Regions from separate parts of the Alkalihalobacterium sp. TH-98 genome, predicted to be linked through region 2. Evidence: riboswitches for the same ligand, from Rfam matches in the RefSeq annotation. Region 2 holds a riboswitch; each other region holds the start of a gene.
The links. A riboswitch is a leader RNA that binds a small molecule or an ion and turns the genes downstream of it on or off. The one in region 2 is predicted to bind cobalamin.
Positions count from the first base shown of each region.

Region 1 (6,203 bases), on a different contig from region 2:
CCACGTATTTCAAAGAATGCAGTTGTCCAAGAAATTAAATGGAATATGAACCAACAAGCGATGCCGATTTACTTCCCAGATTATCGCAATACCTTCTTTGCTGGAGACTGGTGCCAAGGACAAGGCCAGTTATCTGAATTATCATTCTCAAGTGCTTATGATGTATGTAAATTAATATTAAATAAATAGGTCTAGGTTAGAAAGCATTCATCATTGAGTGCTTTCTTTTTTTTATTTCTTATCCTAACCACAAAATTATTATAAAAAATAGTTTTAATTCATAGTTGACAACTATGTTTAGTTTGAATAATATAATAATTAACAAATAAAATACGAGAAGCTGATTGGAAACACCAAAGGCTAATACTTTCAAATTATTGAAGTATTAGCCTTTTTTTTATCTTTAATCCATACTAAACTAATAGGTTTTATTGATTTAATATTAGATAGGGGAACAGGCAGCTACTACTGGAGGCGTGAACATGACTTTTGAAATTGCATTCGTTATTTTTGTTGTACTTGGAATGTTGGTGTGTCTGATCCGAGAAGTGGCACGGCCAGACTTTATCGTCGCATGCGCCTTAGCTGTATTATTATTAAGCGGGATTTTATCACCTGCCGATGCATTAAAAGGTTTTTCCAATGAAGGGATGTTAACCGTCGCCCTATTATTCATTGTCGCTGGTGCGATTAAGCAAAGTGGGGTATTAAATAACATTGTTACAAAATCATTAGGTTCTGGAAAAAGTGAACGAAAATCATTGCTGCAAATGATGGTACCGATCTCAAGTTTATCTGCGTTTCTAAACAATACACCGATTGTTGTCATGTTTACGCCAGTCATCCGAAAATGGTGTAAAGAACGAAACATTTCACCTTCTAAATTTCTCATGCCGCTATCTTATGCAACGATTTTTGGGGGAACGTTGACACTCATCGGAACTTCGACGAATTTAGTTATTCATGGTTTTATGCTTGAAAAAGGGTTTGCTGGTTTTTCGATGTTTCAATTAGCGATAGTCAGCTTGCCAGCAGGACTGCTTGGTATTTTATTTATGGCCACCATTGGCTATAAACTGTTGCCGGATCGAAAATCTTCAGAAGATACGTTTGGAGAGGATGCGAAAAAGTATTTGTCAGAAGCGACCGTCGAAACAAATTCACCACTTATTGGAAAGTCAATTGAACAAGCTGGTTTACGTAATTTAAGCGGCTTATATTTAATTGAATTGATCCGGAATGGAGAACGAACAACATCTGTTCCTTCGTATAAAAAATTATTGGCTGGAGATCGGTTAATTTTCACCGGAGTTTTAACAACGATTGTCGATATTCAAAACATTAAAGGGCTAAACGTTGAAACGGGAACGGATCTAAAATTAGAAGATTTACAAAACGGCAGTGCATCTTTAGTTGAAGCTGTCGTTTCCCACCGATCTTCTCTTGTTCATAAGACAATTAAAGAAAGCAAGTTTCGCAGTTTTTATGGGGCAGGGGTAGTGGCTGTCCATCGAAATGACGAACGGATTAATGACAAAGTCGGGGATATTAAGTTAAAAGCTGGAGATACTCTCTTACTTTTATCGAATAAAGACTTCGAGCCGAGGTGGTCTAATTCTAAAGATTTTTACTTGTTATCATCGCTTGAAGAACCCGAAATCGTTGACTCTAAAAAATCGATTATTGCCCTTACTACTTTGTTAACTATGATTTTACTTGCGTCTTTTAATATTTTACCAATGTTTAAAGCTGCGGTATTAGCAGTCATTGTTTTATTTTTAACTAAAACCATTACAATAAGCGGCGCTAAAAAATATATACAATTCGATGTCCTATTATTGATTGCGTGTGCCATTGGTATTGGTACCGCACTTGATCAAACAGGGGCTGCAGCTTGGATTGCTGACCACTTTATTCAACTCACAAAAGGGGCAGGTATCATAGGCGCGATTGCAGTTGTTTACTTATTAACAACGGTCTTTACCGAGGTGATTACAAATAATGCAGCAGCCGTACTGATGGTACCAATCTCTCTTGCGATTGCCACTCAACTAGCGGTGGATCCAATGGCATTCTTTGTAACCATTGCAATTGCAGCGTCGGCAAGCTTTGCAACACCGATCGGTTATCAGGCGAACTTAATCGTCTATGGCCCAGGCGGCTATCGCTTTTCTGACTTTTTAAAAATCGGGATACCACTTAACATTCTATACATGATTGTTACAGTTATTATTGTGTATGTCGTATGGATTATTTAATACAAGATAGAAAGAAAACTAGTCTTAAAATAAAGAGGTGGATAATGAAAATATCAAGTAAAGGTGAGTACTCACTACGAGCATTAATTGCATTAGGAGAAAATGCGGGAAAGGTGATGACCGTTTCTGAGATCAGTACGATTACACAAGTCCCGCCACCTTATTTAGAAAAAATATTAATGCAACTCAAGCAGTTAAGCTATATTACAAGTCGCCGTGGCTTCGGCGGGGGCTATCGACTAAGAATAAACCCTAGTGAAATATGTATCGGTGAAGTGATCCGAAAACTGGAAGGGCCTATAGCACCCATGAGTTGTGTCAGTGTAACATCCTATGAACCTTGTGAACTAGAAGGAAATTGTAGACTCCAACCATTATGGGGGCTCGTTCGGGATACGGTTGCTCACATATTAGAGAATATTACTTTAGATGACATCCTAAAAAATAAAGTGATTGAAAAAGAACAACTTCTTAATGGATTATGGGGTAATCGAAGGGATGTTCGAATAGATACTGAATAGATGTACTTAACTAAATAAGAATTTTTTTCTCAACTGAAGAAGAGAGGTAGTTAACAACTCTTTCTTCTGATTTCTAAACTATTTTGATTTTTATACTATCAACGAACCTATACTTAAGCTAAAATAAAGTTATAAAGTGCCACTCATGGGATTTATTGAAAATACTAATTATTAAGATTATGACGAGAGGTATAGCAACCACTCCAAGTAGATATAGGTGATGACATGTCTTATTTCTTTACAATAATAATACCAAGTTTATTATTTTGGTGGCTCTTCTTTTTAGTTCTCGCAAGAATTATGAGCAAAAGTACAACAAACAGTTGGAAGAAAGATTTAAAGCTTTCATTTATTCAAGCTGGACTTCTAATCGCACTACTACCTCTATTTTCTTATTTTATAGATTTTATTAAGTAAAAGTAAAAGATTAGTGTCATACTCCAAACTTTTCAACCTGCAAGAAAAGATTGTTGTAATATTCTAACTCTAGATATAATATTACAACATATCGTAAATCTGTTTTTAGCCAACAACTACATATTGTATCCAGGAAGTATAGGTGTCGAATACGGCTTAATAGGGAATCTGGTGTAAGTCCAGAACTGTCCCCGCAACTGTAAGTGTGGATGAAATGAGATAACCACTGTATAAGTAACGCATTAGCTGCTTGTATGGGAAGGCTCAAAGTAAAATGAAGCACAAGTCAGGAGACCTGCCTTTACTTTCAAAAGTTTCAATTTCTTCGGGGAGTAAGAAGATGAGACGGTACAGGCAATCTATATCTTCTTTTCATCATAGGTTTAGTACCGTTAAATTTGTCATTACTCTTCCGATATCGGGAGAGTTTTTTTTATTGTCCTAAACATAGAGTGTGCGGTTTAACTTATCAGTGATTCAACTTTCAAAACAAAAAGGAGCAATGACATGAAACATCAAATACAATTGGTTTCTGACCTTCAGTCAATTAACAGATATATGAGCGATTATCCCTTCCATCCGGCATTAAATCGTTTTCGAGAGGCAACAGAACAACAAGATGCGTTACTAGCCACTCTTGAAAGAGGGAGTCGAATTTGTATTGCAACAGATGAGGACTGGATAGTTGGCTACACGTTAATACTTGATCCAGAAGAAAACGAACGTTGGAGTGCCTTATCGTACATTAAAGTACTTGGAGCAATTGAAGTAGCACCTACCTATCGAAGTGAAGGGATTGCTAAGAAATTACTTCACGGCATTTGCAACGAACCACAATTAGAGCAATTTATTATTTTATCCATCGAATATGCTTGGCATTGGGATCTTCAAATGGTAGATGGAGACCTTCAATTATATAAAGCTTTACTAAAACGCTTATTGCAATCACAAAGGTTCAATGAAACGGTAACCGACGATCCAGATATCACACAGTACAAACATAATTTTATGATGTCAAGATTTGGGGAAGGGGTATCTAGTGATCAAATCAATCAGTTTATGAGACTGGCTAATATATACTCCATATATTAAAAAACACCCGACCTTGGGGTGTTTTTCTTTCACCATATCCTTACACAACTTACTTTTTCTCCAATTCTTCCTCGAAGAAAAAAGTGGCTGGCTGTTCTTTGACGGTGTATGAATATCTTTTCATGTTCTTGACATATTGGGATTTAGAGACGGTTACTGTTTCATCCGTTGCTTTAATTATCACTTGTTCACCGCTAGTAAACAGATTTTTCTTCATCAAATCACCCTCTCTAGATGGATACTTTTATTATAGCTCAATTTTCATAGGAATAATAGGGGAGAAGCAGTATTAACTTTGTCAAGGGAATTCTTCGTAAACTTTGTTGCCTTTATTTGTAATAAACATCACACTACTGAAAAGGGATGCTGCTCACAAAGAAATAGAAAAGAGCCTAAAAAAGAAACAGTTACTTTTATTAAACAATAGTATTGACATATGCTAAAATAAATTAAGCAATTTTCTTAATTTACTGTTAATTATTTTTTATTTACTACTTACTAAGGAGGTATTCATATGGGAGAACAGTTTTTTAGGCATTATCTTGCAACTCTATCTTATCGGGCAACTGTAGCAATCAAAGATGCACCTTCACATTTCCCTGAGTTTAACGCAGGAAAGGGAGTCCGCACACCAGTCGAGATTTTATCCCATACGTCAGACGTACTAACACTAGCTTATTCCTGGTTTCAAGACATCGAGAAAAAGAAAAATGTCGGCAGCTGGGAAGAAGAAGCGGAGCGTTTTTACCAGTTGTTGGAAAAGTTGGACCGAGTATTTACTGAACACAAACCGATGAAAGCAACGAATGAACAGCTTCTACAAGGACCTTTAGCAGATGCAATGACTCATGTTGGCCAGTTGATCATGCTAAGGAGACTTGCCGATTCACCAACAGAACGCGAAAACTATATTAAAGCAACCATTCAATCTGGAAGCCTCAGACCAAAATCCACTGATATGAACGAATGATAAATCGGCTCTTCAACCCAATTGGTTCTTCAACGCAATGGGCGATGTGGAGCCGGCTGTTACTCTGGCTAACTAGTAAAGGGATGCTGCTATTTTTATTATCTCATCTTTACTTAAAATATAACTATAAATTTGATACAAAACGTGGTCGTCCATCTAGTACAGAAAGTTTTCACCCGTATCATCTACATGTCCAATGTACCCAATTCTGTCCTTGATTTCAATTTTTACCCAACTATTGTTTCAGGCTGTTCATCTAAACCACCTAAAGAAGCATTCTATAACAATATACACACAACTGGAAAATACCGGATATACATCAATAGAACTAATGGAATGATGTGGAAAAAGGGGTTTTAGACAGTAAAGCGTGATCAGGGGATGTTCATATGAGATAAGGGATTGTACGAGTCATATATCTCACTTTACTCTTAAAAAAAGTGGACTAGAGCTCATCGTTTCCCAAGGCACTCCTTTCCTCACGTAGTTCCATCATCCTTCGATTAAAGCAGGTGATTGGTAGGCCTTTTTATAAACGGTACCAATTTTAAAGAGGCTGATACGACTTCCCGTAACACAATAAATGAGCCACGATATACAAGATAAAGAAAATCGGGAGTGAATAAATATGTTCCCATGTGAGTGGGTTATAAAGGTCGATCCAGATAAAGAAAGGTTCTGCGGCATAAGCGGAAATGAGTGCAAAAAGGAACCCTTTAATATAACGGCTGACATGAGGCTTTATTTGCAAAACGACCATTGTCATAACAGGGATTAAAGACAAATCCCAAGGTATGAATGCAGGGATAAAAGGGATGACCTCATAATGATATTCCCAAAGACCTAATTGGATTCCCAATGAATCTAACCAAGACGCGATGAACATCATAAAAAAGCCAGCCGACAATAAACGCAACGTACTGTCTTTTTTTCTATAGATAACCC
Region 1 is NZ_JBYCKM010000005.1:120,232-126,434, reverse strand. It holds gene AC2VNP_RS02135 (FAD-dependent oxidoreductase) at 1-189, shown strand, start outside; gene AC2VNP_RS02130 (SLC13 family permease) at 483-2,258, shown strand; gene AC2VNP_RS02125 (RrF2 family transcriptional regulator) at 2,303-2,779, shown strand; cobalamin riboswitch at 3,320-3,513, shown strand; gene AC2VNP_RS02120 (hypothetical protein) at 3,704-4,288, shown strand; gene AC2VNP_RS02115 (hypothetical protein) at 4,338-4,505, opposite strand; gene AC2VNP_RS02110 (hypothetical protein) at 4,803-5,258, shown strand; gene AC2VNP_RS02105 (CBO0543 family protein) at 5,806-6,203, opposite strand, start outside.
Region 1: linked by a shared signal. The riboswitch ahead of AC2VNP_RS02120 (hypothetical protein) and the one ahead of AC2VNP_RS03535 (ABC transporter substrate-binding protein) in region 2 are both predicted to bind cobalamin.

Region 2 (6,203 bases):
ACTCCAATAGGCAATTCGGTTGGCGCAATTAATGTACGAGCAACTAAATCTGTAAGCACAAGAAAACCTCCACCGATTAAAACAGACAGCGGTAAGAGATGACGATGATCCGGCCCCCAAATTAACCTTGTTAAGTGAGGAATGACTAAACCGACAAAACCAATTGCCCCAGATACTGCTACAGCTGATCCAGTTAACAAAGCCGCTCCAAATAAAATCATTATTTTACGAGCTTGAATATTTACACCGAGATGCTTAGCTGTTTCTTCTCCAAAAGCTAATGCATTTAATTCTTTAGCATTAAAAAGTAAAATTAAAAATCCTGCGAAGAAAAACGGAGCAATTAAATAAACATAGCTCCAACCTCTCATCGAGACACTTCCCATTAACCAACCAATGATTTGTCTTAATTCTTCACCTGTTAAAGCAATCATTAGAGAAATAAATGATCCTAAAAAGGAACTAAGGATAATACCTACTAATATAACGGTGTGTGCAGCCATCGAACGATTAAGAGCCCGTGCAAAAAATATCACTAGAAATAATGTAAAAAATCCCGCACCGATACTTATTACGGGTAATGTATAGGGCCCTAGAAAAGGGATAGCAATACCAAAAAACATAACTGCCACGGCACCGACTGCCGAACCTGAGGATACTCCGAGTGTATAAGGATCAGCTAATGGATTTTTTAAAAAACCTTGGAAAGCAGCCCCTGCTAATGCAAGGGCACCTCCAACAAACATGGCTAATAAAACGCGTGGAAAGCGGATTTCCATCACAATGTTTACATACATCACATCAATTTCTCTAGCTAAAGGTAGACCCACCCACTCTTTTCCTATAATTGTAATCACTTCAAGAAAAGGGATCTGAACACTACCTACCGCTATCCCTACTACTACAGAAATAAATAAAAATGCTAGGCATACAATGTAGCCTAATAGTATATTAGTCTTCAAAGACATCTGGGTAAATAAATTTTGCAAGTTGTTCCATTCCTTCCGCAAGGCGAGGACCCGAACGTGTTACCGTATCATTTTCTACATCATAAATTCGATCATTAACCACTGCATTTACATCTTTCCAAGCTGATCTACTTTTTACTTCTTCACTTGGATTTTCAATATAATAGCCATATGTTGTAATTATTACATCCGGGTTTTGACTTACTACATCCTCTTCTGTAAATTGAGGCCATCCTTCTTGATCGCCTGCAACATTTGTTGCATTTAATAATTGGAGTAGCTCATTTAAGAATGTATCTTTACCAGGTGTATATAAATCAGGTGAAACCTCAACCCATACATTTTTACGATCTTCTTCTGAAATTTCTTCTGCTTTTGTTGTTAATTCAGTTATTTTATTTTGCATATCTTCAATAACAGTAGTTGCTTCTTCAGATTGACCTGTTACTTCACCAATCATGCTAATACTTTTATACACATCTTCAAGTTGCTTCGCGTCATTTATAATAACAACCTTTATCTCAGAGTTTCTTAACTGATCTAAGCCATCTGCTGAACTATGTGCTCCTGAAGCATGAGCTAGAACCACATCTGGTTGAAGGGAAATAACTTTTTCCACATCGAAATCCATTCCACCTACTGTTTCGATTTCTGTTACCTCTTCAGGAAAATTACACCAATCCGTTCTCCCGACTAATTTGTCTCCTGCACCAACTGAAAAGACAGTTTCTGTAATACTAGGTATTAAAGAAACAATTCGTTCAGGCTCTTCCTCTATAGTTACCTCGTTTTCAAATGCATCAGTAATTGTTATCGGAAAAGCCCCTGCTTCTCCACTACCAGTCGTTTGCTCTTCTGTATCTTCCGTCGGTGCTTGTTCTGTTTGCGGCTCTTCTTGGTTATCTGTGCCACATCCTGTTAATAACCCAACAGTCAGTAATGCAGCAACCAACCACATATACCATTTTTTCATTTTCTCCAACCCCTTTTAAGTTTGTATGTCTTTGTGTATTCAATGAAAGAAATTGCAGATAGGATATTATGTAAAAAAAATAAGCTCTCCTTCAAAGGAGAGCTTCGGTTTCAGTTTAATAGATCACCTAGTAACACTTGGATGCTAAAAACATTCCATTATGTGTCATTCTCATTAGAAAAGGATACTCTTTTCCAAATGTCAGATCATATCACACTGCTTACCTTTTCCGCGAAGGTTACACAATACTCTAAGGCAGGTCTCCTGACTTGTACAATGATGCCCCTTTACCTTCCCATCATAAAGACAGTGGTTTATTAAAGAGTATTCGTACTTACAGTGGCGCGACCGTGTTGGAATTTCACCAACTTCCCTATTCACACTCATATGAGTGACCTTAAAGTTAAACACTTATTCAATTCATTGAGATACGACTTAATTATACAAAATATTCGATAATTCGTCTATATAAACTTAAACATTTGTTTTTAACTTAACTTTTTTTGCAAACTCTCTACCAAAATCTTTGCACGTTTCTTCTTCACCATCAGGGCCTAATTCTATTTTAAGTCCCGCCTGTACAATTTGACCTTTTCTTTCCTCAATGATCGCTTCTAGTAAGTCAACAGCACCACAAAATATTTCATATGCTGTATCCCCAGAACCAAAGACAGCAAATTGTTTATCTGTAAAATCCAGCCCAGCCATTTCATCATACAAGTCTAAAAATTCATCTGGAAGTTCGCCGTCTCCCCATGTATAAGCACCTAAAATTACTGCATCAAATGCATTTAATTGGTCAGGGTCACAAATCAACAACATCTAATTTCGTTACGTTCATATTTTCCTTTTGCAATCCTTCTTCAATTAAATCGACAATCGCTTCTGTATTTCCTGACATACTAGCATAAACAAGTAAAACCTCACTCATTTTAACATTCCCCTTTCAAACTATTAATGTAAGACTAATTCACTGTTACTGTTTTTCGTTTCAGTTAACTCATAAGTTTGCATTGAATGCTTCAACTCATAATGACCTGCTATAACATACTCTTGTTTATTATTTGCAATTCGCCATCCATGACCTTTGACGGTATTACACGGAACAATAATATTATGTTCTAAGTGGATTTGGGAAATGGTCGCAATACCCTCTTTGTCTTGGGAAGATGTTACAAATATAAATCCAGCGTCTTCTGTAACATCTAAAAAGCTCGTTTGGCTTTCAATTTGATTTAAAGCATTCCAAAAGTATTCATTATGGCGATTTGAAAGATAACAAGTTTCAATTCTACCTTTAGACCCACTACACGACCCTCCAGCAGCAATGAGCTGACTTTCATAAACCATTAAACTAGAAAACATGAAATCATTTTCCTTCTTAATCCAATACAGCCTTAAACTATTTAGATCTAATCTCCAAATCCCTCCATATTTTCGATGAATTTTCGTACCGATGAATAAGGAATGTCCTGATAAACATAATGAACGAATAGCTGGTGAATTTTCTCTTAATTTCTCAAAGGGAGAAATAGAGCTCCATGTCGCTCCGTAGTCATTAGAAAAATATATGGAATTGTTTCCATGAGTAATGACAAGGCCTTTAGAGCTTGCAACTACGCTCCAAATAGTTGCCGAAGTCGGTAAAAACTTATGACTCCATGTTAACCCACCATCACTGCTCCTAATAAAAACTCCTCTTTCACCAACTCCATATAGAAGTGAACCACCATTAATGAGCTTTACTATTCGAAAAGGAAATGAAAATTGACTTGTTAACTGATGTCCTTTCATACGAAAGATGCCTTTTCTTCCGACTGCAACTATGTATTCTCCATTTTCAACTTTACAAACAGCAGTAGCTCCACGGACTGTAGTTTTCATCATGTTCACTAGTAATTCCCCAACGGTATTAATAATGAAAATCATTTTCATTATTATAATAATTGAAAATGATTTTCATTGTCAATAGTGATATGTAAAAAAAGAGAAGTCATTTTGACTTCTCTTTTGCTGAATTTTGTTTCTTATGAAACAAGATTATTCGTTGCTATTCCATTTAATCTTCTATTTTTCGAGGAATTTGAAATGTAAATGTTGTACCTTCATTAATTTTACTATGAACCGAGATTTCACCGCCATGTGCTTCAACAATATTTCTAGCGATGGCGAGACCAAGTCCAGTACCTGAGCGGCCACGAGTTCTTGCTTTATCAGCTTTGTAAAACCTTTCAAAAACGAAAGGTAAATCTTCTTCAGGTATTCCTGAACCACTATCTTCAATATCGTACCGTAAGTAATTTTCAAGTTGTTGAACTTTTAATTGAACAGTGCCACCTTTATCTGTATGGCGGATTGCATTATGGATCAAGTTAGTTAACACTTGTTCTATACGGTCAGGATCAAGATGCGCAGGTGTGAGGTTCTCGTCGATATGAGCCGTTAAAGTAATACCTTGTTCTTTCGCTAACCCTTGAAACTTGCGATTAATCTTTTCGGATAGCTCTATTACATTGACAACTTGAAGCTGTAACTCAATATGGCCTGCTTCCATCCGAGCTAAGTCTAGTAGTTCATTGACGAGTCGGCCCATCCTGAGCGATTCATCATAAATAATTTGAGCAATTTCCTTTTTCTCTTCATCGGTCTGAGCAATGTCATCAATAATTGCTTCACTATATCCTTGTAACATAGAAATAGGAGTTCTAAGCTCATGAGATACATTGGCAATAAAGTCCTTGCGAAGCTTATCTAATCTTCTTTCTTCAGTGATATCACGAATTACTGCGACTGCACCGCGCACGAACGTTTTATCGTAGAGTGGGGAAAGGATAATGGCCCAACTCCTGCCTTGTATATCCATTTCCATTGCTTGTTCTTTTTCAATTGCTACAACTTGCTGGAATAACTTTTTAATCGCTTTTGGTAAATCATCGGCTTTACCGTCTAAACCTTGATCGTAATACCAAGCTTGCAAGAAACGTTCAGCTGGCGGATTCGTAACAACAATCTTCCCTTTACGGTCAATTGTAATAACGCCATCGGCCATACTGCTTAAAATTCTAGATAATTGTTCTTTTTCTTGACTTAAAGCCATTAAATTGCGATTTAACTCGCGCCCCATTCGATTAAAGGCTATTGCTAGTTGGCCAATTTCGTCATTTGTTAAAATCGGTACTTTTGTATCAAATTTACCCTCAGCAACTTCCATCGATGCTTGTCTCATTTTACGAAGAGGTGCTGTTATTCTTGACGATAAGAAAAACGCAAAAATCGTCGTTAATACTATGGCAATACCTGCAGAAAAGTAAATGATTCTTTTCGTTTCACCGGTTGTTTCTTCTAAAGCAGATAGAGATTGATACAAGAATACAGCACCTGGCATGTCTAACATTTGAATAGGACGCCCGACGATCATGACTTCTGTATGAACTTCTACACCATTTTCATAAAAAGGGAAGTCACCTTGACTAACAACTTGTTCACCCTGTTCAAAAACTTGTGAAAGAATAGGATCTTCAAAAAAAGTCACAATAGGTAAATCAACATTGACTGTATCATTAGAAGAATACCAGTAATCATCACCTTGAATAATGACTACTTTTGTCTCATATGACTCTGCGATTTTTGATATTGTTGATAGTGCGGTTTCTTCATTTTCATATTCTTCAATAATCGTTGCTACCATCTTTGCATGATTCATAAGCTGAGATTCAGCTTCAATAACATGAAATTTCTCGAAGTATTGAAGAAGCATGACCATTAATATAGACAATAAAACAGATACTAATAGCAGGATCGTAAACCAAAGCTTACCTACAACACTCCGCCAAAGCATTACCCTTTCACTGCCTCGAATTTATAACCAACGCCCCAGACCGTTGAGATCATACTCGCAGCATCTGGAGACACTCGATTTAACTTTTCACGTAATCGTTTCACATGAGTATCTACTGTTCTTAGATCACCGAAGAAGTCGTAATTCCACACATCTTTTAATAATTGTTCCCGAGAGAATACTTTATCAGGGGATAATGCTAAATAATGAAGTAATTCATACTCTTTAGGCGTTAAGTTAATTTCTGTACCTTCTACTGTTACACGGTGTGCATCATTATCAATCGTTAAATGCGGGAAAACAAGAATATCTTTTGACCCTGTATTTGTTTGCAAGAATTTAGTTGAAGAAGATCGACGTAACAGAGCTTTCACTCGTAAAACAACTTCACGCGGACTGAAAGGTTTAACAATATAGTCATCAG
Region 2 is NZ_JBYCKM010000009.1:65,479-71,681, forward strand. It holds gene AC2VNP_RS03530 (FecCD family ABC transporter permease) at 1-968, opposite strand, end outside; gene AC2VNP_RS03535 (ABC transporter substrate-binding protein) at 952-1,941, opposite strand; cobalamin riboswitch at 2,179-2,356, opposite strand; partial or broken gene AC2VNP_RS03540 (flavodoxin) at 2,416-2,872, opposite strand; gene AC2VNP_RS03545 (hypothetical protein) at 2,896-3,876, opposite strand; gene AC2VNP_RS03550 (ATP-binding protein) at 4,001-5,779, opposite strand; gene AC2VNP_RS03555 (response regulator transcription factor) at 5,779-6,203, opposite strand, start outside.

Region 3 (6,203 bases), 180 kb from region 2:
CATAGCGTATATAAGGTACTTGTGAGATACGACTCGCTTCAACTGCATTTTTTGATGCTTCTTCCGCAAATGGATGAGAAGCATCGACGATCATTTGTAGTCCTCTTTGTTCAATGAATGCCTCCATTTCTTCAGCGGTTAGTCTTCCAACAACGGTTTCAATATTCGCTTCACGAAGAGAAATAGCCGCATTATCTGTTACGACCGAAGCAATGATGTCATGACCTGCGTCTCTAAGTGTTATCGCCAATTCTCTTGCATCACTTGTCCCAGCTATTACATAAATCATCTTCATCCTACCTTTGAACTTCATGCTGATGGTTGTGATGATGAGTATGCCCATGATGATCATGGTGGTCATGGTCGTGGTGATGATGTATATCCATATGTTCCATTGCATGTATGCGGTACGAACAAACATCACAATTGAGTTTTGCTTTACCTTGCAGTGCTTCTTGTGCCCTTTCAACAAAGATCGTTTTCAGAATAGGATGGAAACCGAAAAATTCAGTCATCGAAAAATGTAATTCTGGATACTCAACTTGAAAGGTTTGAAGCTTTTCAGACATTCGGTCCATTAATATCCCTGTAAAGAAAAAGTAAGGAATAATATAAATGTTCTTGACTCCTAGCTTTATTGATCTGGCAACACCTTCTTCAACTGTAGGTGAAGTTACACCAATAAATGACAGTTCGACATTAACCATATCTAATTTTTCAGAAAGCAATCTACCTATCTTGTATAGCTCACTATTCGCATCTGCATCACTGCTGCCGCGGCCGACTAATAAAATACCGACATCTTCTTTTCCTTTCTCGTTAGAAAAGCCAACATCAAGTAGACGCGATTGTAAAATATCAAACACTTTATCATGAACACCGATTGGTCTACCATAATTAAATTCGACATGAGGATACATGGCTTTTGCTTCATCAATTTCAACCGGGATATGTATTTTCGCATGCCCCGCTGAAAAAAACATCATTGGAACGAGGCCAACTTTCGTTGCTCCTTGGTCCACACATCGTTTTATCCCTTCACGTATTGTTGGAGTGGAAAACTCTAAAAAGCAAGTTTCAACGATTGGATACGGTATCTCCCCTTTCATTGACTCAACAAATTGAAGAAGTTGTTCATTACCTTCCCGCTTTTTTGTACCGTGACCGATAAATAAAATTGCATTCATTGCGTTTCCTCCTTTTTATTTAGCAACGTCTATTAATCCCCACAAGCCATATCTACTACCACTTGCTCGGGAACTTCTTTGTAATAAAATCCTTCAACAACTTGTACTCGTTTAAAAAACTTATGGAAGCGCTCATTTGGTAACCCTCGATTTTTGTAATCTTCTACTATGTTAACAACAAGGTCGACAAGCTTTCCTCCTTCTAATCCTTCAGCAACAAGCTGTCCGACATGAGCATTTCTACCTGTTGTTTTAGCTCCTAAAAATAAATCAAAACCTTTCTTACGATATATGATCCCTATATCATTTGTTGGTGCACTATAGCACGCCATTCCACAGCCGTTAAATCCAATATTTATTTGCTTTGGTACAGACATTCCGCCGATTAGTTGTTGAAGTTGTTCTACTTGTGGAATCGAGTCTGCTTTTTCACCGTCACAAAAATCACATGCCTTTATGTTGACCACATCACCTGTTGGAAGAAGTAGAAAGCCTGTATTCTCCAAACTTTCCGTTATTTTATTTGGATTGGATGTCTTAACTGAAACTTTGATTAAGTGATCTGGTGTATACTCAAGTGTTGCTCCCTCTCCTACCGTTTCTACCAATGCTGTCAATTGTTGCGGTGTTATTTTTTTATTCGCAATCCCAGGTGAAACTGCAAATTCAAAAATGTCTTCCTGTTGAAACTCGTTTCCTTTTTGTCGGCTGTTTTCTAGTGGTTTTGTTTTAATATCCAGTTTTGAAAGCGCCTCTTCTGCTAGAATGCGCGGACTGAGCGGTCTGTCAGCTATCAGTCTTTCATCTTCTACTCCCCCATGAAGTGCCCAAGGTTCTGCTTCTTTTTTTAGCCGTTCATGTGGTTTAAGTTGTTGTTCAGTCTCATTCAATGTGTATTTTCGTTGATACCCTCTTGGCGTAATCATTTTTCCTTCATAGATGAACGTAGAATTATTTCCGATAATAACCGTGGTTAACATCCCTATTTCATGGTCCAACATATGTTCTAAATCAGTAATAACAATTTGTTCTCTTTCTCGATAAGCACTTTTCACCAATCCAACTGGTGTATCTGGTGAACGATACTTTAATAAAATCTTTTGTGTCTCGACAATTTGTCTTGTTCTTTTCCCGCTTCGTGGATTGTATAACGCGATTACGAAATCAGCTTCAGCAGCAGCATCCACTCGCTTTTTTATTAATTCCCACGGCGTTAAATGATCGCTTAAACTAATCGTACATGCATCATGCATAATTGGTGCTCCTAATAGCGATCCACAGGAATTGATAGCCGAAATGCCAGGTATAATTTCTACCTCAACACCCCCTTCTTCCTTCCAGCCTTTTTGAATGAGAACTTCATACACAAGGCCAGCCATACCATAAACACCTGAGTCTCCACTAGAAATGACAGCTACTTTTTTTCCTGTTTCCGCTTGGCGAACAGCTTCTTGTGCTCGACTCACTTCTTCTGTCATACCTGTGCGTACAATTTCTTGATTTGTAATTAACGGACGAATTAAATCAACGTATGTACTATAACCGATGATGGAATCGGCTTCTAAAATGGCTTCTTTCGCTCTAAAGGTCATATGCTGTTCACTACCAGGTCCAAATCCGATAATTAGTAGCTTACCTCGCTGCATCTACTTCCTCTCCTTTAATGGTTGATTTATTTTATAAAGCAATACACCAATACACCAAATAAAAAAGCACCCCTAACCATAGAGTAATGGTTAGAGATGCTCATAACTTCCGCCCAAATAAAATAATTCGCATGAATAATTAAATTCAGAAAATCCGCTCTCTAACACCTCCCTATCTCCCGTAGGTCAGACAGTGTTGTTAGAAAAGGCAGGTCTCCTGGCTCATGGTTAGTGCAATCTATTCCTTCCCATTCATAGAACAGTGGTTTAATAGACTACAACCAAATTACAGTGGCGGGACCGCGTCGGACTTTCACCGAACTTCCCTTTTAAAGATCTTAATAGCATTCTACTAGAATTGTTTACAAATTCATGTAATGAACACGAACACTGTTAAAATCTTTACCCTTTCCCAACATATGTGATTGTATTAAAAGATTAATGGAAAAGATAAAGGTTTGTCAATCTATTTTTAAAATTATCTAAATATGTCGAGTTCAATAAGGAGGACAAAAAGAGCCGAGAAAATCGAGAAAGCGTAGCCTCCGAGCACCGGAACGTATAGTGTAAATACGTGAGGAGCGTAGGAGCAAGCTGACGAAGAGTTTCGACAGCTATTTTTCCCGGACTTTTTGAAAATCCTCTAAAATTGTCGATTGATTATAGAGCACACTCTTCTATTTCAAAGCCTAAATCTTCGATAATATTATGGTCTTCTGTAACTGCTTGGCCTTTCGTAGTTAAATAATCACCTACGAATATAGAGTTTGCAGCAAATAACGCTAACGGTTGCAATGTACGAAGGTTTACTTCTCTTCCTCCAGAAACCCGAATTTCTTTTGAAGGGTTTATGAAACGCATCAAGGCTAGTACTTTTAGTGATTTCATCGGTTTCGTCCGTTTGTAGTTTTCTAGTGGAGTTCCTGGAATCGCATGTAAAAAGTTCACTGGGATGGAGTCAGCATCAATTTCTCGTAATGAATACGCAATCTCAACAATTTGCTCATCTGTCTCACCCATCCCAATAATACAGCCAGAACAAGGAGACATACCTGCCGCCTTCACTTCTTCAACCGTATTTACACGATCATCATAAGAGTGAGTTGAAGTGATGTTTGTATGATTGTCCTTATGTGTATTAAGGTTATGGTTATAACGATGAACCCCTGCTTCTTTTAACTTTTTAGCTTTTTCATCGCTTAAAATTCCTAGGCATGCACAGATTTTCAGGGGCATTGTCGCCGTAATTTCACTAACCGCATCAATAACTTGATCAACTTCTTTTTCAGTAGGACCTCGCCCGCTCGCAACAATACAATATGTACCAGCTTTTCTGTTCATAGCTTCTTTGGCACCTGCGATTAGAGTCTCTTTATCTAGTAACGAATACTTTTCAACAGGTGCTGTTGAAACGATCGATTGTGAGCAGTAACCGCAGTCTTCGGGACATAACCCACTTTTTGCATTAAAAATCATATTTAGTTTTACTTTTTTTCCGTAATAGTGTTTTCTTACACGAAAAGCGGCTTGCATAATCGGTAAAACCTCATCATCATCTGCTTGAAGAATACTTAATCCCTCTTCAATGGTTAGTAATTCGCCATTTAACGCTTTATCTGCATACTGTTCCCAAATACTTTTTGTTGATGTTGTTGTCGTCATTTTCTCCCAACCTTTCGTCAACTATCTTTTAATATAAGTTAACATTAAATAGTGAGGTTGACAAGAATTATTTACCATATTATTAGGCAGTGAAAAGGTCCAATTACCCCATTAAGACAAGTTTTTTGATGTTTATAGTTGATAAATGAAAAAATGAGCAGCCATTATGACCGCTCCTCTTCCATCTCCATGTATTGTTGCATACGCTTTTCAAACCATATTTTTCTCTCCGAATTATAAATGACCTCATCGGTGATCAACTCATTAAGAAACTGATGACATACCTTCTTTTCACTAATGTTTTCTAGAATCTCTTTTCGCGACTCCCTTAAAAATTCAACATACTCTTCATATTCTTGTCCATACTCTTCACTGAGTTGGTTGACAATTTTCTTTGCTAACATTGGACTTGCTCCTTCTGTTGAAACAGAAATCGTAAGCCTTCCTCTATGTAAGGTAGACACCATGTGAAAATCACTTAAGTCAGGTTGATCTACGATATTTATTAACTGATTTGGTTTTCGATCTTGATAAACGGTTAAATTTACCTCAGGGTCGTTTGTAGCTGCTATAATTAGAAATGCTTGATCTAGAAACACTTTATTATATGCAGATTGAATCCATTGAACCGACTGATTTTCAACTAACTCTATTAGGTTTTCACTTAATTGAGGTGAGACGACTGTTAACTTAGCCCCATGACTTACTATTTTTATAGCTTTTCGTTCGGCGATTTTTCCACCACCAATGATAACGACCGGCTTATCCTTGAGGTTCAAACTAATTGGCATGAAGCTCATGATGACTGCCTTTCATTAACTCTATCGTTTTTGAATAGATTAAGTTCCTAATTTGCTCGTGATACCCTAGAAAATTGCATAGATGTACTTGTTTATGATCAGTTATTTCTATATCGATAATAGCTCGCCCCATTCTTTTCATGAGTACACCGGTAAATAATAGATAAGGCATGACATAGATAATCTCATTATCTTCCTCTATGATTTGTTTTAGGCCGTCTTCAAATATCGGTTCAGAGGCTGCTAAATAACTAGGAGTTACTTGATTTAGTTGAAGCTTTTCTTTTAATCGTCTTGCAATTTCTTCAAAATCAGCTTTGGCCTCCATATCACTACTGCCTCTTCCGACCAGTAAAACAGAAGCCTTGATTTTATCATTTGTCTCTTTTTGAAAACCTTTTTCTTGTAAACGGTCGAATACGATGTCGATCATACGATCATCGACTCCAATAGGAGAACCATATATAAATTGAACCTCAGGGTAAAGCTGTTTCGCTTTTCCAATTTCTTCAGGAATATCTTTTTTAGCATGTCCCGCTTCTAATAATAAAACGGGCTGAACAAATATTCTTGTCGCTCCTTGTTCAATACAGCTTTTAATCCCTTCTTGGATTGTAGGTTTTGTTAATTCAATAAACGCAACCTCTTTGATTGATAATGGCAGCATCTCCATGACCTTATTAATAAACACTAGAAATTGTTTATTCCCTGCATTAATTCTTGAGCCATGCCCAATATATAATACACCATCCATTTTTTACACCCTCTTCCTTACACACTTTCAAGCTGAGATTGCTTAAGCAGAAAATCGACCAAAGCAGAATGAGATGGTTCATTTAAAACATGGTTAACTTTAAATCCAGCATTTGATGCTGCTTGGGCAGACTTTTCTCCGAAACAGATTACAT
Region 3 is NZ_JBYCKM010000009.1:245,681-251,883, forward strand. It holds gene cobK (precorrin-6A reductase) at 1-289, opposite strand, end outside; gene AC2VNP_RS04460 (sirohydrochlorin chelatase) at 297-1,187, opposite strand; gene cobJ (precorrin-3B C(17)-methyltransferase) at 1,220-2,833, opposite strand; cobalamin riboswitch at 3,024-3,199, opposite strand; gene bioB (biotin synthase BioB) at 3,494-4,495, opposite strand; gene AC2VNP_RS04475 (precorrin-2 dehydrogenase/sirohydrochlorin ferrochelatase family protein) at 4,660-5,274, opposite strand; gene AC2VNP_RS04480 (sirohydrochlorin chelatase) at 5,276-6,049, opposite strand; gene cobA (uroporphyrinogen-III C-methyltransferase) at 6,067-6,203, opposite strand, start outside.
Region 3: linked by a shared signal. The riboswitch ahead of cobJ (precorrin-3B C(17)-methyltransferase) and the one ahead of AC2VNP_RS03535 (ABC transporter substrate-binding protein) in region 2 are both predicted to bind cobalamin.